3 regions of the Lysobacter firmicutimachus genome follow, and region 1 is predicted to be linked to each of the others. Evidence: riboswitches for the same ligand, from Rfam matches in the RefSeq annotation. Region 1 holds a riboswitch; each other region holds the start of a gene.

Region 1 (7,628 bases):
CCGAAGAACTGGTCGCGGTGCAGTGAGGTCGGCATGAACGCGATGCTTTGCGAACGCACTGAGGAAACGATGCACGAGGCGCTGCCCGCGCTGCCCGCGCCGGTCGCCGCCACCCTGCAGCGCCTGGGGCGGGTGCTGCCGGGCCCGGCCGCCGCGGCCGAGGCCTTGCTCGCCCGGACCTTGGCGCCGCTGTCGCGTTCGATTTGGCCCGAAGTCGCCTGGGACTTCAGCGACCTGACCAACACCGGTGTGCCGGTGGAGTTCTCGTGGAGCTCGCGCGAGCCCTGCCTGCGCTGGGCCGCCGAAGTCGCCGCGCCGGAGACCGACGATCGCGCGCGGCTGGCGCTGGCGGCGCGGGCCTTGGATTGGCAAGGCGATCTGAGCGCCTGGTTCGAACATCAGCGTCACGGCCGGCTGATCTTCGGCGCCTGGGCCTCGGCCCGGCACGGCGACGGTTCCTTGGCCACCAAGCTCTACGTGGATCTGCCCGGCGGGCGCCTGCCGCCGCAGTGGAGCGAGCGCCATGCCTGGTTCCGTTCGCCGCTGTTGGTGTGGCGGCTGTGCGGGGTCAATCCCGACGGCAGCACCGAGTTCTACGCCCGCGCGCACGAACTCGACCGCCTGCGTCTGGCGGCGATGGCCCAGGCCGCGCTCGGCGATGCAGGGCCGCTGATGCGTCAGCTCGACGCGTTGCTGTCGGGCGCGGAACTGCCGCGCCCCAGCGGTTTGAGCCTGGTGTTGTCGGCGCAGGGCGAGCCGCTGGCCTTGAGCTGGTTCGTGATCGCCAAGGCGGTGTTCCGCGACGATGCCGAAGCCGGTGCGCGCCTGCAGAGCTGCGGCGACGAGACCACGGTACCGGTACACCGTGCGCTCGCCGGCGGACCGGAAGACGGACGGTGGCGCCATGGCGTGATGGGCGTGGTCGCCGACGTGACCGGGCGTTCTTGGGTGCAGTGTTCGCTGCGGCCGACGTGAGCGTTCGAAGAGGGCGCGGCGACGGCGGCCAGGTGCCTTCACCCCAACCCCTCTTTCGCGCGCGGGAGAGGGGCTTTGAGGGGGCGATCGGATCTTCAGAAGACGCCCTGGGGGCTCCCTTCTCCGCCTGCGGGAGACAGCGCCCTGAAGGGGCGGATGAGGGCGGGGCGGCGAGGCAAGATCGTGGCGCGTGCGGGGCTGCCGCCGCCGCTCCTCTGTCCGCACGCCTGGCTTCCATGACGAGAGCCCGAAACGAACAAGCCCGGCCTGCGCCGGGCTTGTTCGTTCTCGCTGCAGCGAGGGAGCCGACTCAGTTGGCCGGTGCGTAACGCAGGGTCAGGAACCACTCGCGGCCGGGCTGGTTGTAGTACGACACGGTCTCGTACTCGCGGTCGAACACGTTGGCCACGCGCGCCTGCAGGCTCAGCGCCGGGGTGAAGGCGTATTCGGCGCGCAGATCCAAGGTGCCGTAGCCGCCCAGACGCACGCTGTTGGCGGCGTTGTCGTAGCGCGAGCCGTAGCCGACCGCGGTGGCGCCGACGCGGAACTTGCCGAAGGCGCGGTCCAAGTCGATGCGGCCGCTGTGCTTGGCGCGGCGCGGCAGCTCGTTGCCGCGGTTGAAGCCGCGACGGTTCTCGGTGTCGAGGAAGCTGGCGCTGGCGGCCAGGGTCCAGCCGGCGAATTCGGTGTCGACCCCGATCTCGGCGCCGCGCATGCGCGCGCGTTCGATGTTGTTGGGCAGGTTGATCGCCGCGTCGTAGGTGATCAGGTCGTCGGCGCGGGTGTCGAAGCCGTCGATGCGCGCGGTGAAACCGTCGCCGCGGTAAGCCAGGCCGACTTCCCAGGTCTTGGACTCTTCCGGCTTGAGCCGGGCGTTGCCGAAGAACGGGTAGTACAGCTCATTGAAGGTCGGCGCCTTGAACGCGGTGCCGTAGCCGGCGGTGACGCGCCAGCGTTCGGCGAAGTCCAGGCCCCAGGCGACGCCGCCGGTGGTGTGGCCGCCGAACTGTTCGTTGTCGTCGCGGCGCAGGCTGGCTTCGAAGGAATGGGCGCCGAAGTGGCCCTGGTACTGGACGAAGCCGGCCTTGTTGTCGCGCTCGCGCTCGTCGTAGATCGTGTCGCTGTCGACGCGGTCGCGCAGCCAATCGAAGCCCGCAGTCAACACATGGCCGTCGGCGACGGTGAAATCGGCCTGCAGGCTGGCGCTGTCGCGGTCGGTGCTGAAGAAGCCCATCGGCAGCGAGCCGAGGAAGTTGTCGGAACTGTCGACGTTGCGGCCGGCGACCAATTGCACGTTGACCGTTTCGCTCGGGCGCCAGCGGACCTTGCCGCCGATCACCTGCTGCACGGTCTCGGAGTAATTGACGAAGCTGCCGTCGTAGTCGTTCTCGCCCTCGGCGCGCAGGGCCTGGCCTTCGATGCTCCACTGCTCGTTGAGGTCGATGCCGCCGCGCAGCGACAGGGCGTGGCTTTCGTAGCCGTCGCGGTCGGGCTCGTCGGTGAAGCAGCCGGCGAACACCGGGAAGCCGGCGCCGCGGCAGGCGTCGATGCCCTGGGTCTTGCGGAAGCTGTAGTCGGCGCCGAACCAGCCGCGGCCGCTGCGGCCGCCGAAGCCGGTGCCGAATTCGATCGCGCCGTTGCTGCCGCCGCCGACGTGGGCGCGCGGGGCGAAGCCCTGCTGCTCGCGACGGGTGAACACCTGGATCACGCCGCCGATGGCGTCGGCGCCGTACAGGCTCGAGCGCGGGCCGCGCACGATTTCGATCCGGTCGATCAAGGCCAGCGGCAGATCCTGCAGCGAGGCCAGGCCGGAGGTCGGCGAGCCGATGCGGATGCCGTCGACCAGGAACAGCACGTGGTCGGATTCGCTGCCGCGCAGGAACAGGGTGGTCAGCTTGCCGGCGCCGCCCTGGTTGGACAGCGAGATGCCGGCGCGGCCGCGCAGCAGATCGTTGAGGTCGCGGGCCTGGCTGCGCTCGATCTCGGTGCGGGTCAGCACTTCCACCGGGCTCAGGGCGTCGTTGACGCTGACCGCGGTGCGGTTGGCGGTGACCACGACCTCGTCGAGGTCGGTGGCCTCGCCCGCGGGCGCGGCGAGGGCGGTGGCCGGCAGCGCGAGCGCGCAGGCGATGGCGAAGGACAGGTTCAGGGCACGCATGGCAAAGCTCCACGACGCGCGCGCACGGCGCGCGGCAAAACGGCAGGGAAGGCGGCGGGGGAGAGGCGGACGACGACGGGCGCGGGAACGGCGGCCGTGCCGCGACGCCCTCCGCATCGCAACCGATGGCGCCTCGGGGCCGGTCTCCGGACTCGCGGGCGAAGCCGGCCGGGCCGGACTTCCGGTCGCGGCGCCTTCCCGTGCATCGCACAGTGGCGCAGGCCGCGACCTGGCTCGCTTACCGTTGCGGGGGCAGTGCCGGACTGGGCTGCGGCGCCGGCGGAAGATCCGTCGGGCCGGGCGCGTCACCGGCTTCCCGTTTCAACCCCGGCGGCGGTCGGCCGTGGGGTCACCTCGAAGCGGGGCGGATTCTACGCGATGCCGGGCAGGCTGTCCGAAACGGCCGCGCGGACGGAGCCGGGCGATCCATTGCAGGTGCGGCCGGCTGGCCTCCGGGTCGGGCCCCGGGGCGGGGCGATCGCAGCGGGCGGCGGACGCGTATCGGCCGCCCGGCGGGGTCAGTCGCGCTCGCCGCGTTCGTCGTCGTCGCGCTCGCCTTCGTCCGCGCCGCCATCGCGGTCGAAACCGCCGCCGTGATCGTCGTCGTGGCCGGACTCGCGCTCGCCCGCCGCGGCGAAACCGCCGCCGGATTCGTAACCGTCTTCGGCATGCACGGTGGTGCGCACCGGCGCGGCGGCCGGCTTGTTGCGCGGCGCCGGCAGCAGGGCGGTGGCGGCATCGGCGGCCAGGATCAGCTCCTGCCGGCGCTCCTCGCTGATCTCCTGCCAGTGGCAGTCGAGCAGGGCGCCCTCGATCGCGTACAGCAGGTTGAGGGTCGGCTTGAAGCCGGCGCGCTTGACCCGCATGAAGGCTTCGACCGTGCCGACCGAGGCCAGGTCCTCGTGGGTACGCAGGCCGACCTGGCGCAGCCAGGCCGCGCTCTTGGGGCCGATGTTGCGCATCTTCGCCGCGCTCATGCCAGCGACTCCAGGTAAACGCGGGCGATGGCCTCGAGGCCGGCCTGATCGTCGGCGTCGAAACGTTCCGGCAGCGGACTGTCGAGATCGAGCACGCCGATGAGCTCCTCGCCGCGCAGCAGCGGCACCACCAGTTCCGAACGCGAAGCCGCATCGCAGGCGATGTGGCCGGGGAAGTCGTGCACGTCGGCGACGCGCTGGGTCTGCCGGGTGGTCGCCGCCGCGCCGCATACGCCCTTGTCGAGCGGAATGCGCACGCAGGCCGGCAGGCCTTGGAACGGACCGACCACCAGCTCGCGGCCGTCGTAGAAATAGAAGCCGACCCAGTTGAGGTCGGGCAGGGCGTGCGCGATCAGCGCCGACAGGTTGGCGGCGTTGGCGATGCGATCGCGTTCGCCGTCGAGCAGGCCGCGCGTTTGCGCGACCAGCTGCCGGTACTGCTCGGCCTTGTCGCCGGTCAAAGAAGAGGCGGTAAACATCGCGGAAGTGTAACAGCGGCGTCTTGCGCGACTACCATGGGCCGATCCGGGAAGCGGGAACAAAAGCGCGAGATGAGTCACAACCAGCCTCCGGTCGCCGGCGCCATCCGACCAACGGCCGCAAATCGTGCCGATCCGGCGCCGCGTCCTGCCTGTCCTCCGGGCGTATTCGTGACCGGCACCGACACCGGCATCGGCAAATCGCTGGCCAGCGCGGCGCTGTTGCACGCGCTGCGCGCGCGCGGATTGCGCGCGGTCGGCATGAAACCGGTGGCCAGCGGCTGCGAGCCGGGGCCGGACGGTTGGCGCAACGAAGACGCGCTGCTGTTGCAGGCGGCCAGTTCGCCGGTGCCGAGCTACGAGGACGTCAATCCCTACGCCTTGCCGCAGCCGCTGGCGCCGGAGATCGCCGCCGCCGAAGCCGGCGTGAGCATCGAGCTGGACACCATCCTCGCCGCGCACGCGCGCCTGGCCGCGCAGGCCGACTGTGTGGTGGTCGAGGGCGTCGGCGGGTGGGCCGCGCCGATCAGCGCCACGCTGGACCAGGTCGATCTGGTGCGCGCGCTGGACTTGCCGGTGGTGCTGGTGGTCGGCCTGCGCCTGGGCGCGATCAACCACGCCCGGCTCAGCGCGCGCGCGCTGCAGGCCGACGGCGTGCGCGCGATCGGTTGGATCGCCAACGGCATCGATCCGGACATGGCGCGCGCCGACGAGAACTTCGAGATCCTGCGTGCGCGCCTGCCGATGCCGTGCTGGGGGCGGTTGCCGTATGCGCCGCAGCCCGATCCGCACGCGTTGGCGCAGCGGCTGGCGCCGGTGTTCTGAGCGCCGGCGCCGCGGCGCCCGGGCACCGAAGACGGCTTGTCGGACAACAAAAAACCCGGCCGCCGAAGGGGCCGGGTTTCGTGTTTTCCGATGTGCCGATACGAACCGCCGACCGGGCGGAGAGAGAGGAACGCTGCGGTCGGCGGCCGATACCGGCTCTGAGCGGGAGTTACTTGGCGGCCGGAGCGACGCCGGCCTTGGTCGCAGCCTTGGCGGCCTTCTCGACGTTGGCCTGGGTGGTCTTGGCGGCCGATTCGATCTGCGACTTGGCCAGCTCGGCGATCGCTTCGTTGGTCTTCAGCGTGCGGCCGAAGGTTTCCTGGCCGGTGCTGACGGCGCGCTCGACGTTCTCGCGGGCGATCTGCACGCCCTTCGGCCACAGGGTCTTGAAGGCTTCGAAATCGCGGGCCTCGGCGGCTTCGCCGAAGAACGCGAAGGTCGCGTTGACGCGGTCCTCGATCGCGGCGATCTGCAGGCCGAACACGGCCTCGGCGTTGTCGAGGGCGAGACGGTTGATCTGAGCGGCCGTGTCCGCGAACTGGCGCGTAGCGGCGGCGAACTGTTCGTTGAACTGCTGGTACATGGCTGAGCTCCTGAGTGGTCCAGACGGAGAACGACTGGATGGTGCGGTGCAGCATAGCCAGGGCATTGTTGCGATGCAACATCGCACCGACGAGCGGTCTGAACCGGTTCAGAAAACCTGCCTGTTCAGCCGCTTAGCGCCCAAGCAGCGGTTCAGGCAAAGCCTAATTCGGGGCTGTGACGCCCAGGTTTCGCGTGCCTGACAGGCGCGAGGGGAGGTCGCCGCGGCGGGCGAGGGCGGTTGTGCGGGGCGCGCGGGCGGCCGAGAGACCCTCTCCCCAACCCTCTCCCGCCAGCGGGAAAGGGGCTTCGAAGGTTCGATCGGGCCTCGCGACGATGGCGCCGCCGTCGTTGCCTTCTCCCGCTTGCGGGATAAGGTGCCCGGAAGGGGCGGATGAGGGGGCGGGACCGCGCCGGTGCGCGGCGACAGGAGGATTCGCTTCCCGGGGCCCGAACGCATGGCGTTCGGGCGTTCGTTGGCACGCGAGCCGCAGCTCAGCCGCGGTAGCGGCAGCCGGCGGTGCAGGTTTCGTGCACGACGATCTCGCTCAGCAGCGGCAGCACCGGCTTGAGCTGTTCCCAGATCCACACCGCCAGGCGTTCGCTGGTCGGGTTTTCCAGGCCGGGAATGTCGTTGAGGTAGTGGTGGTCGAGGCGGTCGTAGATCGGCTGGAACGCCTTCTTGACGTCGGCATAGTCCATCACCCAGCCGCTGTGCTCGCCCAGGTCGCCGGTCAGGTGCACTTCGACCCGGAACGAATGGCCGTGCAGGCGCGCGCACTTGTGCCCTTCCGGCACGTTCGGCAGCCGGTGCGCGGCCTCGAGGGTGAAGACCTTGAAGATGTTCATGACGGACATTGTGCGGCAAGCGGTCGGGCGGTGGACGCCGCCGGTCCGGGCGCGCGGGCCGCAGAGGGCGGAGCGTCGGGTCCGGGGCGGGGCCCGGATACGAAAAAGCCCGCAACGCTGGCGGGCCGGCTGCGACGGCGAAGGCCGGCGCGGAATCGATGGTGGCTATGGGTGGACTCGAACCACCGACCCCAGCATTATGAGTGCTGTGCTCTAACCGGCTGAGCTACATAGCCACGGGGAACCGCGAATTCTTCATGCCGGAGGGGTGCCTGTCAATGGGGACCCCGCCGCTTTGCACGACTTGTCGTCTGCCGCACCCCGTGGCAGAGTCGGACTCAGTAGAAATTCGGAGTCCGCATCGTGATCGATCCGGACGGTTACAGGCCCAATGTAGGCATCGTGTTGATGCACCCGGACGGCCGCCTGTTCTGGGCGCGCCGAGTGCATCGCGACGGCTGGCAGTTCCCGCAAGGCGGGATGAACAGCGACGAGACGCCGCTGGAGGCGATGTATCGCGAATTGCGCGAGGAGACCGGCCTGCTGCCGCAGCACGTCGAGGTCCTCGGCGCCACTCCGGGCTGGTTGCGTTACCGCCTGCCGCACCGGGCGATCCGGCGCAACGACCGTCTGGTCTGCATCGGCCAGAAGCAGGTGTGGTTCCTGCTGCGCCTGACCGGGCAGGAGTCGGACCTGCGCCTGGACCTGACCGAAAAGCCTGAGTTCGACCACTGGCGCTGGGTGGATTTCTGGTACCCGGTCGAGCACGTGGTGATGTTCAAG
Region 2 (7,628 bases), 3.2 Mb from region 1:
GCACCGCTACATCGCCGACCGCCAGCTGCCCGACAAGGCCATCGACCTGATGGACGAAGCCGCTTCGCGCATCCGCATGGAGATCGACTCCAAGCCCGAAGAGCTCGACCGCAAGGAACGCCGGCTGATCCAGCTCAAGATCCAGCGCGAGGCGCTGAAGAAGGAAAAGGACGCCGAGTCCAAGCAGCGCCTGGCCGACCTGGAGGCCGAGATCGGCGTGCTCGAGCGCGAGTTCAACGATCTGGAAGAAGTGTGGAAGGCCGAGAAGGCGACCCTGCAGGGCGCGACCAAAATCAAGGAGCAGATCGAGCAGGCCAAGCTCGACCTGGAGGCCGCGCAGCGCATCCAGGACTTCGGCCGCATGAGCGAAATCCAGTACGGCAAGCTGCCGGAGCTGGAGAAGCAGCTCAAGGCCGCGCAGGAGGCCGAAACCCAGGGCTTCAAGCTGCTGCAGGACAAGGTGACCGCCGAGGAGATCGCCGAAGTGGTCGCGCGCTGGACCGGCATCCCGGTGTCGAAGATGCTGGAAGGCGAGCGCGAGAAGCTGCTCAAGATGGAGCAGGCCCTGCACGCGCGCGTGGTCGGCCAGGACGAGGCGGTGCGGGTGGTGTCCGACGCGGTGCGGCGTTCGCGCGCCGGCCTGTCCGATCCCAATCGTCCCAGCGGCTCGTTCCTGTTCCTGGGCCCGACCGGCGTCGGCAAGACCGAGCTGTGCAAGGCCCTGGCCGAGTTCCTGTTCGACTCGTCCGATGCGATGGTGCGCATCGACATGAGCGAGTTCATGGAGAAGCACGCGGTCAGCCGCCTGGTCGGCGCGCCTCCGGGCTATGTCGGCTACGAAGAGGGCGGCTATCTCACCGAGGCGGTGCGTCGCCGTCCCTACAGCGTGATCCTGCTCGACGAGGTCGAGAAGGCGCACCCGGACGTGTTCAACATCCTGCTGCAGGTGCTCGACGACGGCCGCCTGACCGACGGCCAGGGCCGCACCGTGGACTTCCGCAACACGGTGATCGTGATGACCTCCAACCTGGGCTCGCAGATGATCCAGGAGTTGAGCAACGACACCTCGGCGGAGGCCTATACGCAGATGAAGGCGGCGGTGATGGGGGTGGTGCAGAGCCATTTCCGGCCGGAGTTCATCAACCGTCTGGACGACATCGTCGTGTTCCACCCGCTGGAGAAGGGGCAGATCCGCGAGATCGCCAAGATCCAGCTGCACGGCCTGGAAAAGCGCCTGGGCGAGCGCGGCCTGAAGCTGGCGCTGAGCGAGGCGGCGCTGAACCTGATCGGCAACGTCGGTTTCGACCCGGTGTACGGCGCGCGGCCGCTCAAGCGCGCGATCCAGCAACAGATCGAGAACCCGTTGGCGCAGCGCATCCTCGGCGGCGAGTTCGTCAACGGCGACACGATCCAGGTCGAGGCCGAAGGCGGGCACCTGGTGTTCCGCAAGGGCTGAGCCAAGCCGACGGCGATGCAGCGAAAACGGCCCGCGATGCGGGCCGTTTTTCGTTGTGCCGTCGATCCTGTAGGCGCGGCGCGAGCCGCGACCGGCGAAGCGGCGTATTTCCACACGGCAACCACGCGACAAGGCGAAGCAACCCCGTTGCCTGGGCTACGGGGACTACGCTCGCATACGTCGCGGCGCTGGGCCGAGGCTCACGCTGCTCCTAGACCGGGCGCATCGACGGGCTCCGGCGGGGTGTTCGGTGCGGCGGCGCGGGTGCGCCCCGGCGTTGTATGGCCGATCCGTCGCGGTGGGGATGTGCCGGAAACACGAAAACACCCGGGCCGGGCCCGGTGCGCTCGATTCGCGCCGGCCGGACCGGCGGCGCGCCTGGATCCCGGCCGCACCGAACGGCGCACGACGCTCCGCCGCAAACGCGAAGGCCCGGATCGCTCCGGGCCTTCGCGCATCCATTCCCGGCGTTGGATCGTCACGCCGGAAGGCTTACCACTTGTAGCCGACCTTGACGTAGCCGAACGCGCCGTTGAAGCCGAACGGCGAGGCCGTGTTGTACGGCAGGTAGTTGCGCGTGCCGCGGACCAGCTTGGACTCGTCCGGATAAGCGTCGAGCACGTTGTCGCCGCCGACGGTGAACTCCCAGCGATCCAGGCGGTAGGTCGCCGCCAGGTCCAGCGTCCACTCGGCGCCGAAGGTCTGGTCCTGGCGCGGATCGGTGGCGTGCAGCTCGGTGAACTGGCCGTAGCGGGTGGCGGTGGCGTTGAAGCTCCAGTGGCCGGTCTTCCAGTCGCCGGCGAGGAAGAACTTGTCCTTCGGCGCGCCCTTGGTGATGCGTCCGATCTCGGTGCGGCCGATGCGCACCGCCGCCGGGTCGATCGCCGCCAGTCGCGGCGGATTCGGCGCGATCTTGTCGATCTCGGTCTTGGAGTAGTTGTAGCCGGCGGTGAGGTTGAGCTTGCCCGCGGCCAGTTCCCAGCCGTAGGTCGCGATCACGTCCACGCCCTGGGTCTTGGTATCGACCGCATTGGTGAAGTAGCGGCCGCCGCCGATGCCCGGATAGCCGTTGGCCTGCAGGTAGTTGCGTACCGCGGCGCTGGTCAGGTTCTCCGACAGCAGGATGCGGTCCTTGACCTTGATGTCGTAGGCGTCGACGGTGATGTACAGCGCGTCGACCGGCTGCAGCACCAGGCCCAGGCTGTAGTTGGTCGATTCTTCGGCCTTGAGCGGCTCCGAGCCCAGCGCGACCGCGGCCGGGTTGTCGACCCGGAAGGTGCCGATCTCGTACGGAATGCCGCTGATGAAGTTGGTCGCGATCGACTGGAAGTACTGCTGCTGCAGCGACGGCGCGCGGAAGCCGGTCGAGGCGGTGGCGCGCAGGGCGACCTTGTCGGTGAAGGCGTAGCGGCCGGACAGCTTGCCCGAGGTGGTTTCGCCGAAGTCGCTGTAGCTCTCGTAGCGGGCCGCGGCGCCGATGGAGAACTTGTCGGTGACGTCGGTTTCCGCATCGAGGTAGAACGAGTAGCTGTGGCGGTCGAAATCGCCGGCGTCGCTGGCGCGGAAGCCGGAGAACACCTGCGCGCCGGGAATGATCTGGCCGTTCGGCGCGGCCACGCCGCCGTTGGCGTAGGACAGCGGCTCGCCGGCGCGCTGGCTGAACTCCTCGCCGCGCCATTCCGCACCCCAGGACAGGGTCAGCGGGTACTTCCAGCCCAGTTCGATCGCGCGGGTGAAATCGAGGTTGAGCACGTGCTGGGTGACCTCCAGCGCGCCGGCGTAGAACTGGGTCGGCGAGCTCGGGCCCAGGCTGCGGTTGAGGGTGTGCTCGATGTCGAAGGTCAGGCCGTTGTGGCCGTAGTTGTAGCTGAAATCGATCTGGGTGCCGCCGGCGGTTTCGCCGCGCACGCCGAACACCGCGGCGCGGTCCTTGCTGACGTTGTGGATCTGCGGCAGGAAGCCGTTGGGATAGATCGAGGGGATGTTGCGCGGGTCGCCGGCGAAGCGGAAATAGCCGTTGGACAACACGTCGCGTTCGCTGTAGCTGCCGAAGGAATAGAAGCTCAGGTAATCGGCCGGCGAGTACTCGCCGTTGTAGGAGAACGCGCCGTGGTCGATCTCGGGATCGCCGTAGCGCTGTTCGACCCGGCCCTGGAACGGGCGGGCGCGGTTGGTCTGGTCCTGATGGCCGCCCTGCGCGGCCAGGCGCAGCCAGCCGTTTTCGCCGAGCTTGAAGCCGGCGTCGCCGGAGAGCTGGTACTGCTCGCCGTCGCCGGCGCTGTACTGGCCGTAGCGCGCGGCGATCGAGCCGTTCTGGCCCGAGCCCTTGAGCACCACGTTGACCACGCCGGCGATGGCGTCGGAGCCGTATTGGGCCGAAGCGCCGTCGCGCAGCACTTCGACCCGCTCGATCGAGGCGATCGGGATCGCGTTGAGATCGACCGGCGAGGAGCCGCGGCCCTGGCTGCCGTTGAGGTTGATCAACGCGGTGGTGTGGCGGCGCTTGCCGTTGACCAGCACCAGCACTTGATCGGGGGCCAGGCCGCGCAACTGCGCCGGGCGCACCGCATCGGTGCCGTCGGTGATGGCCGGACGCGGGAAGTTCAGCGAGGGCAGGGCGCGCGACAGCGCGGTGGCCAGTTCGACCGTGCCGGTGGCTTCGAGGGTTTCCGGGGTGATGATGTCGATCGGCGCGGTCGACTCGGCGACGGTGCGGTCGGACACGCGGGTACCGGTCACGATCACCTGGTCCAGGGTCTTGGCGTCGCTCTGCGGCGCATCCTGCGCGTACGCCGGGGCGGCGAGGGCGAGCAGCAGAGCCAGGGCCAGGGGATGGCGCGGGCCGGCGGGGGTACGGCGGACGTGCATGGCGACTCCTTGAGGGATTGACAGCGATGTCATTGCGATTTAACACGCGCATAACAATTGGTCAATAAATCCGCCAAAGTCCGCCTATCGGCAATAGTCGAAAAGTGGTAGTGCGCAGCCGGTCACGCCTGGCCGCCCGTTAAGGCGCTTTTCCGCGCGCGGGACCGGGCGCGGGCGGCAGGCTGCGCGCCCATCGCGCGCCGTACGCTGGCGTCGCCACCGGGCGCGACTGTTAAGATGCCCGCGCTCAAGGTGATCGCCGGCACATTCGCCGGGGATTGAAACGGGAATCCGGTCGTCGTCCTGCCCCGCAGGCGGCCAAGCCGGAGCTGCCCCCGCAACGGTAGGCGAGTACACGTACCGCACGCAGCCACTGTGTTTCGACACGGGAAGGCGCGGTACGCGATGCCGGTTCCGCACAGGACCGCATCGGCTCGCGAGCCCGGAGACCGGCCCGGAGCGCGAACCGACAGGCGGTGGGCCGGTCTCGGGGCGAAGGCGCGCCTGCGCCGTCTCCTGGCCGTTTCCGCCTTCTGTCACGACCGATCACGGCCGCGCGGGAGAGCGCGGCCCTGGAGACCGCCTGTGACTTTGCCTTGCTGCGCCCCGCGCCTGCGTCTTGCTTCCCTGTGTTTCGCCGGCGGCGTGCTTGCCGCCCCCGGCCTGGCCGCCGCCGCGCCCGCCGCGGTCGATCTGGATCAGGTCGTGGTCACCGCCACCCGCACCGCCCAGACCCAGGACGCCACTCTCGCCGCGGTGACGGTGATCGATCGCGCCGAAATCGAACGGCGCCAGCCGGCCTCGCTGCCGGATTTGCTGCGCGGCGCGCCGGGCGTGTCGCTGGCCAATAACGGCGGCGCCGGCAAGCAGACCTCGCTGTTCCTGCGCGGCACCGAATCCGATCACGTACTGGTGTTGGTCGACGGCATCAAGCTCGGTTCGGCGACCAGCGGCGGAACCGCGCTGCAGGACATTCCGGTCGAACAGATCGAGCGGGTCGAGATCGTGCGCGGGCCGTTCTCCAGCCTGTACGGCTCCGAAGCCCTCGGCGGAGTGATCCAGATCTTCACCCGCCGTCCGCAGGGCGCGTTCGCGCCGAGCTTCAGCGCCGCGATCGGCAGCTACCAGACCCACCGCGCCAGCGCCGGCGTGGCCGGCAAGGGCGAGCGCGGCTGGTACTCGGTCAATGCCGCACACGAAGACACCGACGGCATCAATGCCTGTCGCGGCAAGCCGGCGCCGCGCGGCGCCGGTTGTTTCACTAACTCGCCCGACCGCGACGGCTACCGCAACCAGTCGTTGACCGTGCAGGGCGGCTACCGTTTCGGCGAGCGCTGGGAGGCCGAGGCGCGCGCGTTCCGCGCCGAGGCTCATAACGAATACGACGGCAGCCAGAACAATCAGGCCGACAGCGTGCAGCAGGTGCTCGGCGCCAAGCTGCGCTATCGCCCCAGCGAGCGCATCGGCGTCAGCGCCGGCGCCGGCCGCAGCGAAGATCTCAGCGAGGCCTATCGCAACGGCAAGTACTCCAGCACCTTCGAGACCCGCCGCGAGCTGGGCTCGCTGCAGGCCGACCTCGGTCTCGGCGAGGGCCTGTTGACCCTGGGTTTCGACTGGCAGCGCGACCGCGTCGACAGCAACGTCGCCTATGCCCGCGACGGCCGCATCCTGCGCGGTGCCTTCGGCCAGTGGCAGCAGGACGTCGGCGCGCATGCGCTGCAGGCCAGCCTGCGCCGCGACGAGGACAGCCAGTTCGGCGGCGAGACCACCGGCAGCCTGCTGTGGGGCTGGAACCTGAGCGAATCGCTGCGCCTGACCGCGAGCTACGGCACCGCGTTCAAGGCGCCGACCTTCAACGAGCTGTACTACCCCAATTACGGCAACCCCGATTTGGGCGCGGAAACCTCGCGCAGCGTCGAGCTCGGCCTGCGCGGCACCTGGGGCGAGCGCCGCCAGCACGTGTGGTCGCTCAACGCCTTCCAGAACAAGATCGACGATCTGATCGCCTACGACGCCTCGATCGGCCTGCCGGGCAACGTCGACAGCGCGCGCATTCGGGGGCTGGAGGCGGCATTGGACACGCAGCTGGCGCAATGGGATCTGCGCGCCAGCGCGACCTGGCTGGACGCGCGCAACCTCAGCCCCGGGGGCAATCGCGACAACTGGCTGCCGCGCCGTGCACGGCAAAGCGCGCGCATCGACCTGGACCGGCGGGTGAACGCGTTCTCGTTCGGCGCCAGTGTCTATGCCGCCGGAGAACGCTACGACGACCTCGCCAATAGCCGCCGCTTGGGCGGCTATGCCCTGGCCGATCTGCGTCTGGGCTATGCCTTCCACCCGTCGTGGAGCGTGCAGTTGAGCGCCGACAACGTGTTCGACCGTCGCTACGAGACCGCTGCGTTCTACAACCAGCCCGGCCGCAACTACCTGTTGAGCCTGCGTTACCGACCCGCGCGCTGACCCCATCACCATCGCCGGCGTGCGCGCCGGCTCCACCGAGGCCTGCCGATGAACCCGCCGACCCGCCCCCACGCAGCGAGCGCCGCTGCCTTGCCGAACGCGGACGCGGACGCCGCGGTCTGGTCGCGACCGGCGCGCGCCGCGGTGGCGGGCGCGCTGCTGGCCTTGATGCTCGGCACCCGTTTCCATCATCTGGGCAGCGCTTTGCATCTGCCGGACGCGTCGATGGCGGTGTTCTTCCTCGGCGGCCTGTTCCTGCGCCGGCATCTGGGGTTCCTGGCCTATCTTGGGATGGCGGTGGCGGTCGACTACCTCGCCATCACCGGGCGCGGATTGGGCTTCTTCCAGCACTACTGCGTGACGCCGTCCTATGCCTTCCTGCTGCTCGCCTATGCCGCGCTGTGGTACGGCGGGCGCTGGGTCGCGCCGCGGCTGGCGCCGGAATGGCGCGCACTGGCGGCGACCCTCGCGGTCGCCGCGTTGGCCGCCAGCGTCTCGTTCCTGGTTTCCAACGGCGCGTTCTACTGGTTCGGCGGACGCTACGCCGATCCGAACCTGGCCGAGTACCTGAGTCGGCTGTGGCGTTGGGGGCCGCTGTTCGTACGCACCACGCTCGGTTACGTCGTCGTCGCCCTGGGCTTCTACGCAGTGATCGCCCACCACCTGCGCCAGCTCGCCGTCGCCCGCCGCCACGATTGATCCGCGCATCGTCACTCATCCGTTCCGTCATCGGAGTCCGAGCATGTCCCCGACCCTAGAGCAAACCCCCGTCGCCCCCTTGCCGCTGCGCTCGCGCAGCGCCCAGATCGGCGTCGGCCTGGCCTTGGCCGTCCTGATGATCTGC
Region 3 (7,628 bases), 3.2 Mb from region 1:
GATGGCGCAGACCTTCGGCGCGCTCGCCGCCGGCCTGGCGCGCTACCGCGACGACGTGCGCGTGTACGGCGTCGCCGCCAACCGGATCGGCAGCGAGTATCACGCGCGCTTGCTGCGCGAGAGCCTGCCGGCGGAACTGCGCTGGCTCGGCGCGCTGCCGCGCGACCCGGCGATGGCGCTGCCGGAGCGGCATCTGGGCCTGGTTTCGGCGGGCGAACTCGGCGATCTCGATGCGCGCCTGGACGCGCTCGCCGACGCCTGGGGCGCGCACGCCGACGCCGAACTGCCGCCGCCGGTCGAATTCGCCGCGGCCGCGCCGCCGCCGGTGCCGCCGGCGCTGCGCGGGAAGACCGTCGCGATCGCCCGCGACGCGGCGTTCTGCTTCCTGTATCCGGCCAATCTGGAGCTGTTGCGCGAGGCCGGCGCCGAGCTGGCATTCTTCTCGCCGCTGGCCGGGGACGCGCTGCCCTGCTGCGATGCGGTGTGGCTGCCGGGCGGTTATCCGGAGCTGCACCTGCCGGCCTTGTCGGCGCGCGCCGACTTGCGCGCGCAGTTGTGCGCGCTGCGCGACGCCGGCACGCCGATCCTGGCCGAATGCGGCGGCCTGTTGTATGCGCTGGACCGGCTCAGCGACCGCGACGGCGCGCAAGGCCGGATGGCCGGCCTGTTGCCGGGCCACGCCGCGCTGCAGCCGAAACTGGCGGCGCTGGGCCTGCAGTCGGTGGAACTGCCCGAAGGCGAGTTGCGCGGGCACACCTTCCACTATGCGCGCGCCGAGATCGCGGCCGCGCCGATCGCGCACTCGCACAATCCCAACGGCGGTCCCAGCCGCGAAGCGCTGTACCGCGACCGTCGGCTCAGCGCCAGCTTCGTGCATTTCTATTTCCCGTCCAACCCGGAGGCGGCGTTGCGTCTGTTCCTGCCATGAGCGCGCTGTCGTGAGCACGCTGTCGTGAGCATGCCTTCGTGAGTGCGCCCTGATGAGCGCTGCCTTGCTGGTGCTGAGCCTGTTCGCCGGGGTGATGCTCGACGCGGCGTTCGGCGAACCGCGGCGCGCCCATCCGCTGGTCGGCTTCGGCCGGCTGGTGCGGGCGATCGAAAACGCTGGGCATGCCGACGGGCGCCTGCGCGGCGTCTTGGCCTGGTCGCTCGCGGTGGCGCCGATCGTCGCCGCGACGGCGTATTTGCAGCTCATCCTGATGGCCCGATCGCCGTGGGCCGGGAGCGCGTTCGGCGCCGTCGTGCTGTATCTGTGCATCGGCTTGCGCAGCCTCGACGAGCATGCCGTGCCGGTGGCCTGCGCCTTGCGCGACGGCGATCTGCAGGCGGCGCGGGACGCGGTGGCGCGCATCGTCAGCCGAGATACCGCCGTGTTGGACGCCGAGCGCGTGGCGGCGGCGGCGACCGAGTCGGTGCTGGAAAACGGCAACGATGCGGTGTTCGGCGCGCTGTTCTGGTACGTAGCGCTGGGGCCGGCCGGCGCGGTCGGCTATCGGCTGGCCAATACGCTGGACGCGATGTGGGGCTATCGCACGCCGCGCTACGAGCGTTTCGGCTGGGCCGCCGCGCGCATCGACGACGTGTTGAACTGGCTGCCCGCGCGACTGACCGCGCTGACCTACGCCGTGCTCGGCGACACCGCGGCGGCGTGGCGCTGCTGGCGCGCGCAGGCGCCGCAGTGGGACAGTCCCAACGCGGGACCGGTGATGGCCGCCGGCGCCGGCGCCTTGCGCGTGCGCCTGGGCGGGGCCGCGCCGTATCACGGCCGGTGGGAGCCGCGCCCCGAACTCGGCGAAGGCGCGGCGCCGGATGCGGAATCTATCGAGCGCGCGCAACGCCTGGTCGGACGCGGCGCGATGCTGTGGCTGGCGACGATCGCTTTCGGCGCATGGCTCTGGCGCGCGCTCTGAGCTGCGGCGCATGCGGCGTGCGGCGTCGCGCGCGCCATACTGCGGTGTGCAGTTGCGGCGCCGCAGGCGCTCGCCTAAAGTCGCGCCGTCCACAGGGTTCGCCGCGCAAGCCATCGCGCGGCATCGGCCGCAAGGCCGAAGGGAAGTCCGGTGACGCCGGCGCCGCGATGCGGCCCGGCCATTCCGGCGCAGCCCCCGCTGCTGTAAGCCTGACGAATCCGCCCATACGCCACTGGTCGTCGCGACCGGGAAGGCCGGCGGAGGAGGTCGAAGGCGAGCCAGAAGACCGACCCTGCGGCGATCAGTCGAACATGCGCTCCGGGGTGCGGGCGCGGGACTGGAGTCGAATCCCGATCGCGTCGCATCCGGCTGTGGCCGGTGCGTCCGCGCGCGGGCCGGGTTCGTGCGTGGACGCGTCGCGGCACCGCGATGCGCCGGCGCCGGCCGCTCCGGGCCTGCGGGCATCCCGTGCGCGAGCACCGGAGACCGCCCGCTTGTCAGCCCGCCTCTTTGATCGCAGGACCCACCGCATGCCCATGCGCGGCGCCTTGCCGCTGCGTCGCCTGAGCTTGGCCCTGATCGGACTGGCCTTCGCCGACACCGCCTGCGCCGACGATTCCACCACCCTCGACGCGGTGCAGGTGCGCGCGCAGTCGCCGCTGGAGCGGGTCGCCGACGCCGGCAGCCGGCTCGGCCTGAGCCTGCGCGAGTTGCCGGCTGCGGTCGAAATCCTCGACGGCGAAACTTTGCGCGAGCGCGGCGACGACACGCCGCAGCGGGCGCTGGCGCGCGCGGCCGGCGTGGTGCCGATGGGCGCGCCCGGCAACGGCGGCTCTTCCTTGAGCCTGCGCGGCTTCTCCGGCCACGGTTCGGTGGCGCAGGTGTACGACGGAACGCGCGTGTTCGTCGCCTCCGGCACGCTGAGCTTTCCCGGCGATACCTGGCAACTCGACCGGATCGAGGTGCTGCGCGGCCCGGCCTCGGTGTTATTCGGCGACAGCAGCATCGGCGGCGTGGTGCATTACGTGCCGCGCGCGTTGCAGAGCGCGCCGCGGCGCGAGGCGATGCTGGCGGCGTCGAGCTGGGACGGGTACCGCTTCGGTCTCGGCGCGGGGCAGGGCGCGGGCGAGCGGGTGCGCTGGCGCGCCGACCTGACCGGCGCCGGCGGCAACGGCGATATCGACCGCGCCGGCTACGAGCGCTACGGCTTCTCCGGCGCGGTGGCCTGGGACCTCAGCCCGCGCCTGACCGCGACCCTCAAGTACGACGGCGGCCGTCGCCACGACCCGCGCTACTTCGGTACGCCGCTGGTCGACGGCCGGCTCGACCGGCGCTTGCGCGAGCGCAATTACGACGTCGCCGACAGCCATGTCCGCTACGACGACGGCCTGGCGCGGCTGCGCTTCGACTATGCGCTGGGCGCCCGCACCCAACTGGTCGCCGAGACCTACCACGTCGCGATCGACCGGCGCTGGCGCAATGCCGAGAGTTACGCCTTCGATCCGCGCAAGAGCACGGTCGTGCGCAGCGATTTCATCGCGATCGGCCACGACCAGGAGCAGTGGGGCCAGCGTTTCGACCTGCTCGCCGTGGGCGAGCTGTGGGGGCGCGCGCAGCGCCTGAACCTGGGCGCCGAAGCCACGCGGGTGCGCTTCACCCACAGCAACAACGGCCCCTACGGCGGCCGCGACACGGTGCCGGCGTTCGACTTCGCCCCCGGCGGCTTCGTCAACCTCGCCGGCACCCGGCCGCGCTTCAGCAGCATCACCCGCCAGCGCGCGCTGTACCTGGAGCACAGCATCGAACTGTGGCCGCGCTGGACCTTGGTCGGCGGCCTGCGCCGCGAGCGCATCGAAGTGCAGCGCAAGGAGCTGCCGGCCGGCACCGGCTTCGGCACGCAATTCGATTTCACCGCCTGGCGCCTGGGCACGGTGTTCGCGTTCGACGGGCGGACGTCGCTGTACGCGCAGACCAGCAAGGGCATCGATCCGATTTCGGGCTTGGTGACCCTGCCGCTGGCGCAGAAGGACTGGTCGCTGACCCCGGCGCGGCAGATCGAGATCGGCCTCAAGCAGGGCTTCGCCGGCGGCCGCGGCGACTGGTCGCTGGCGGCGTACCGGATCGAGAAGCGCAACCTGCTCAGCCGCGACGAGGAGGACCCCAACCGGGTCCAGCAGATCGGGCAGCGCAGTTCGCGCGGCCTCGAACTCGGCCTGGGCTACGCGTTTTCGCCGCGCTGGCGGGTCGACGCCAATGCCGCGGTGCTGGACGCGCGCTTCGACGACTTCAACGAAGTCGTCGCGGGCCGGCTGGTGTCGCGCAACGGTCGCACCCCGGCCAATACGCCCGAGCGCGTGTTCAATCTGTGGCTGGGCTTCGACCCGGTCGAACGCTGGAGCGCCGCGCTGGGGCTGCGCCGGGTCGGCCACCGTTACAACGACAACGCCAATACCTCGCGCATCGACGGCTACACCGTCGCCGACGCGCAACTGTCCTGGCGTCCCCGCACCGGCAGCCGGCTGACCTTGCGCGCGCGCAATCTCGGCGATGCGCTGTACGTCGGCTCGGGCCGCTCACAGGCGCTGCTCGGGCCGGGACGCGAGTTCGAGCTGGAATGGACGCAGCGCTTTTGAACGCGCTCAAGCGCCAGCTGCAGCTGTGGCATCGCTGGCTGGGAGTCGTCCTGGCCGTGCCGGTGCTGCTGTGGTTCCTGTCCGGCGCGGTGTTGTTGTTCGTGCCGTTACCGCGCTTGAGCGAGGCCGAGTCGCGCGCCGGGCGATCCGATCTGGCGCTGGCGGCGGTCCGCATCGACGCACGCCAGGCGGCCCGGGCCGCGGGTCTGGACGCCCCGCCGCAGCGCGCGCGGCTGGGCATGCTCGGCGCGCGGCCGGTGTGGCGGCTGCGCGACGGCGAGGAGCGCTGGCATCTGGTCGGCGCCGACGACGGCCGCGTGCTGCCCGAGCTCAATGCTTCGGCCGCCGCGGCCGTGGCGCGCGATTTCCAGCGTCGCCGCGGACAGGCGGAGTCGGCGCCGCAGTACCTGGGGCGGATCGAGCGCGACCAGTGGACGCTCAACGGTCTGTCCGGCCTGCGTCCGCCGCTGCACAAGCTGCGTTTCGCCGACGCGCAGGCGACCGAACTGTACGTGTCGGCGAGCACCGGCGAAGCGGTGCGCGACAGCACCCGCAGCGAGCGCGGCTGGAACTGGGTCGGCGCGATCGTGCATTGGATCTACCCGACAGCGCTGCGCGCGCAGCCGGCGTTGTGGCGCCAAGTGGTGATGTGGCTGTCGGGCGCGGCCTTGTTCGCGGCATTGGCCGGGGTGGCGATCGGTGCCTGGCGCAGCATCGATGCCTGGCGCCGGGTGCGCCGGATCAGTCAATACCGCGGCGTTTACGCCTGGCACCACTGGCTCGGCTGGGGCGGCGGCTTGCTGATGCTGAGCTGGCTGTTCAGCGGCTGGATGTCGATGGGTCCCATGCGCGCGCCGCCGAACCCGGCGTTGGAGCGCTGGCGCGACGCGTTTTCCGCGCCGCCGCCGGCGTGGCCGGCGCATTGGCGGCCGCGCCTGCCGGTGGGCGAGGGCTGGCTCGAGGCCGAGCTGGTCTGGCTGGCCGGCGAACCTTGGTTGCGCATGCAGTCGCGCCGGGGCGGAACGGCGTGGGCGCCGGCCCTGACCGGTGCCGCGTCCGCGCCGGATCTCGCCGCCGCGGTGCGGCGCGCCGAAGCCTACAGCAGGTTGAAGATCGCGGCGCGGCAGCGCTTGCAGACTTACGACGCCTACTATCTGCAGGCGACGCACCGCGATCCGCCGCCGCTGCCGGTGTGGCGTCTGCGTCTGGACGACCCGGCCGCGAGCTGGGTGCAGATCGCGCCCGCGCGCGGCGAGATCGTCGCGGTCAGCGACCGACGCAGCCGGGCCGAGCGCTGGCTGTATCACGGCCTGCACAGCTGGGACTTGCCGTGGCTGCTGGAACGGCCGCGCCTGCGCCTGGGCCTGTTGCTGGCCGGCCTGGCGATCGGCGCGGCCTTGGCGGTCACCGCGATCCTGGTCGCCTGCAAGCGCCTGCGCGCGCTCGTCCTGGCGCGGACGGCGCGGCGCGCGCGCAAACCCGCCGTGGTACCGCGGAGGCTGGCCGATGCGGCGGCCTGAGCGCCCGGCCGCGGATAGGGGGCGGGCGCCTGCGCCGCGGGCCTGCCGTTATGCTCCCCCGTCTTTTCGCATTGGCCGTCGCCATTGGCTGCGCGACGGCCCCGTTCCGGAGTCGACCCATGCTTGAACACGGCGGACGCTTGCTGCGCGCCGCGCGCCGCTACGGCATCGCGGCGGAGCGATGGCTGGATCTGTCGACCGGCATCAGCCCGACCGCCTGGCCGGTGCCGGCGATTCCGGCGCGCGCCTGGCAGCGCCTGCCCGAAGACGACGACGGCCTGATCGACATCGCCTGCGCCTACTACGGCGCGCCTGCGCTGTGGCCGGTCGCGGGCTCGCAGGCGGCGATCCAGGCGTTGCCGGAGCTGCGCGCGCCGGTGCGGGTCGGCGTACTCGCTCCGGGCTATGCCGAGCATGCGCATGCCTGGCGGCGTTGCGGGCACGCCGTGCAGTCCTTGCCGGCGGCCGAGTTGTTGCGCCACGTCGATGCGTTCGATGTGATCGTGCTGATCCATCCGAACAATCCCGGCGGCGATCGCTTCGAGCGCGAAGCCCTGCTGCAGGCGCACGCGGCGCTGGCCGCGCGCGGCGGCTGGCTAGTGATCGACGAGGCCTTCATGGACGCGACTCCCGAACACAGCCTGTGCGCCGACAGCGCGCGCGAGGGGCTGATCGTGCTGCGTTCGGTCGGCAAGTTCTTCGGCCTGGCCGGCGCCCGCGCCGGCTTCGTCTGCGCCGCGCCGCCGCTGCTGCGGGCGCTGCGCGAACGGCTCGGGCCGTGGACCTTGAGCGGCCCGGCGCGGCACGTGCTGCGCGCGGCGCTGGCCGATCGCGACTGGCAGGCGGCGCAGCGCGAGCGCCTGCTCGCCGACGGCGCGCGCCTGGCCGCGCTGCTGAGCGCGCACGGCCTGGCGCCGAGCGGCGGCAGCGCCTTCTTCCAATGGCGGCGCGGCGAGGATGCCTCGCCGCTGCACGAGGCCTTGGCCCGGCGCGGCGTGCTGACGCGCTTGTTCGAGCAGCCGCCGAGCCTGCGCTTCGGCCTGCCCGGCGACGAGGCGGAGTGGCGCCGGCTCGATGCCGCGCTGGCCGCCGCCGTCGACGAACTCGCCGCCGCTTCGACGCAGGGCGGGCGATGAGCGCGCGCGTGCTGATGGTGCAGGGCTGCACCTCCGATGCCGGCAAAAGCGCCCTGGTCACGGCGCTGTGCCGTTGGCTGCGCCGGCGCGGCGTGGCGGTGGCGCCGTTCAAGCCGCAGAACATGGCGCTGAATTCCGCGGTCGCCGCCGACGGCGGCGAGATCGGCCGGGCCCAGGCGGTGCAGGCGCAGGCCGCCGGGCTGGCGCCGCATACCGACTTCAATCCGATCCTGCTCAAGCCCAACAGCGACACCGGCGCGCAGGTGATCGTGCACGGCCGCGCCGTGGCCAACCTGGATGCGCGCGCCTACCACGACTACAAGCGCACGGCGATGGCCGCGGTGCTGGCCTCGCACGCGCGCCTGTGCGAGCGGTTCCAGGCGGTGGTGGTCGAAGGCGCCGGCAGCCCGGCCGAGATCAACCTGCGCG

The links. Region 1 has a riboswitch for cobalamin ahead of btuB (TonB-dependent vitamin B12 receptor). Riboswitches for the same ligand answer to the same signal wherever they lie in the genome.
Region 2: it holds a riboswitch for cobalamin, as region 1 does, so the genes downstream of both, btuB (TonB-dependent vitamin B12 receptor) here and btuB (TonB-dependent vitamin B12 receptor) in region 1, are expected to answer to the same signal.
Region 3: it holds a riboswitch for cobalamin, as region 1 does, so the genes downstream of both, V2J18_RS05280 (TonB-dependent receptor) here and btuB (TonB-dependent vitamin B12 receptor) in region 1, are expected to answer to the same signal.

Annotation. Positions count from the first base shown of each region.
Region 1 covers NZ_JBANDL010000002.1:4,412,374-4,420,001, reverse strand. The annotation lists gene V2J18_RS19095 (hypothetical protein) at 1-26, shown strand, start outside; gene V2J18_RS19090 (hypothetical protein) at 34-975, shown strand; gene btuB (TonB-dependent vitamin B12 receptor) at 1,286-3,133, opposite strand; cobalamin riboswitch at 3,254-3,505, opposite strand; gene V2J18_RS19080 (TfoX/Sxy family protein) at 3,652-4,110, opposite strand; gene V2J18_RS19075 (GAF domain-containing protein) at 4,107-4,589, opposite strand; gene bioD (dethiobiotin synthase) at 4,695-5,414, shown strand; gene V2J18_RS19065 (phasin family protein) at 5,584-5,997, opposite strand; gene queD (6-carboxytetrahydropterin synthase QueD) at 6,492-6,845, opposite strand; tRNA gene V2J18_RS19055 (tRNA-Met) at 7,005-7,081, opposite strand; gene V2J18_RS19050 (RNA pyrophosphohydrolase) at 7,209-7,628, shown strand, end outside.
Region 2 covers NZ_JBANDL010000002.1:1,228,058-1,235,685, forward strand. The annotation lists gene clpB (ATP-dependent chaperone ClpB) at 1-1,456, shown strand, start outside; gene V2J18_RS05245 (TonB-dependent receptor plug domain-containing protein) at 1,949-4,324, opposite strand; cobalamin riboswitch at 4,558-4,796, shown strand; gene btuB (TonB-dependent vitamin B12 receptor) at 4,910-6,784, shown strand; gene V2J18_RS05255 (hypothetical protein) at 6,833-7,483, shown strand; gene V2J18_RS05260 (hypothetical protein) at 7,527-7,628, shown strand, end outside.
Region 3 covers NZ_JBANDL010000002.1:1,237,288-1,244,915, forward strand. The annotation lists gene V2J18_RS05270 (cobyrinic acid a,c-diamide synthase CobB) at 1-928, shown strand, start outside; gene cbiB (adenosylcobinamide-phosphate synthase CbiB) at 993-1,910, shown strand; cobalamin riboswitch at 2,051-2,198, shown strand; gene V2J18_RS05280 (TonB-dependent receptor) at 2,441-4,543, shown strand; gene V2J18_RS05285 (PepSY domain-containing protein) at 4,525-6,063, shown strand; gene cobD (threonine-phosphate decarboxylase CobD) at 6,183-7,199, shown strand; gene V2J18_RS05295 (cobyric acid synthase) at 7,196-7,628, shown strand, end outside.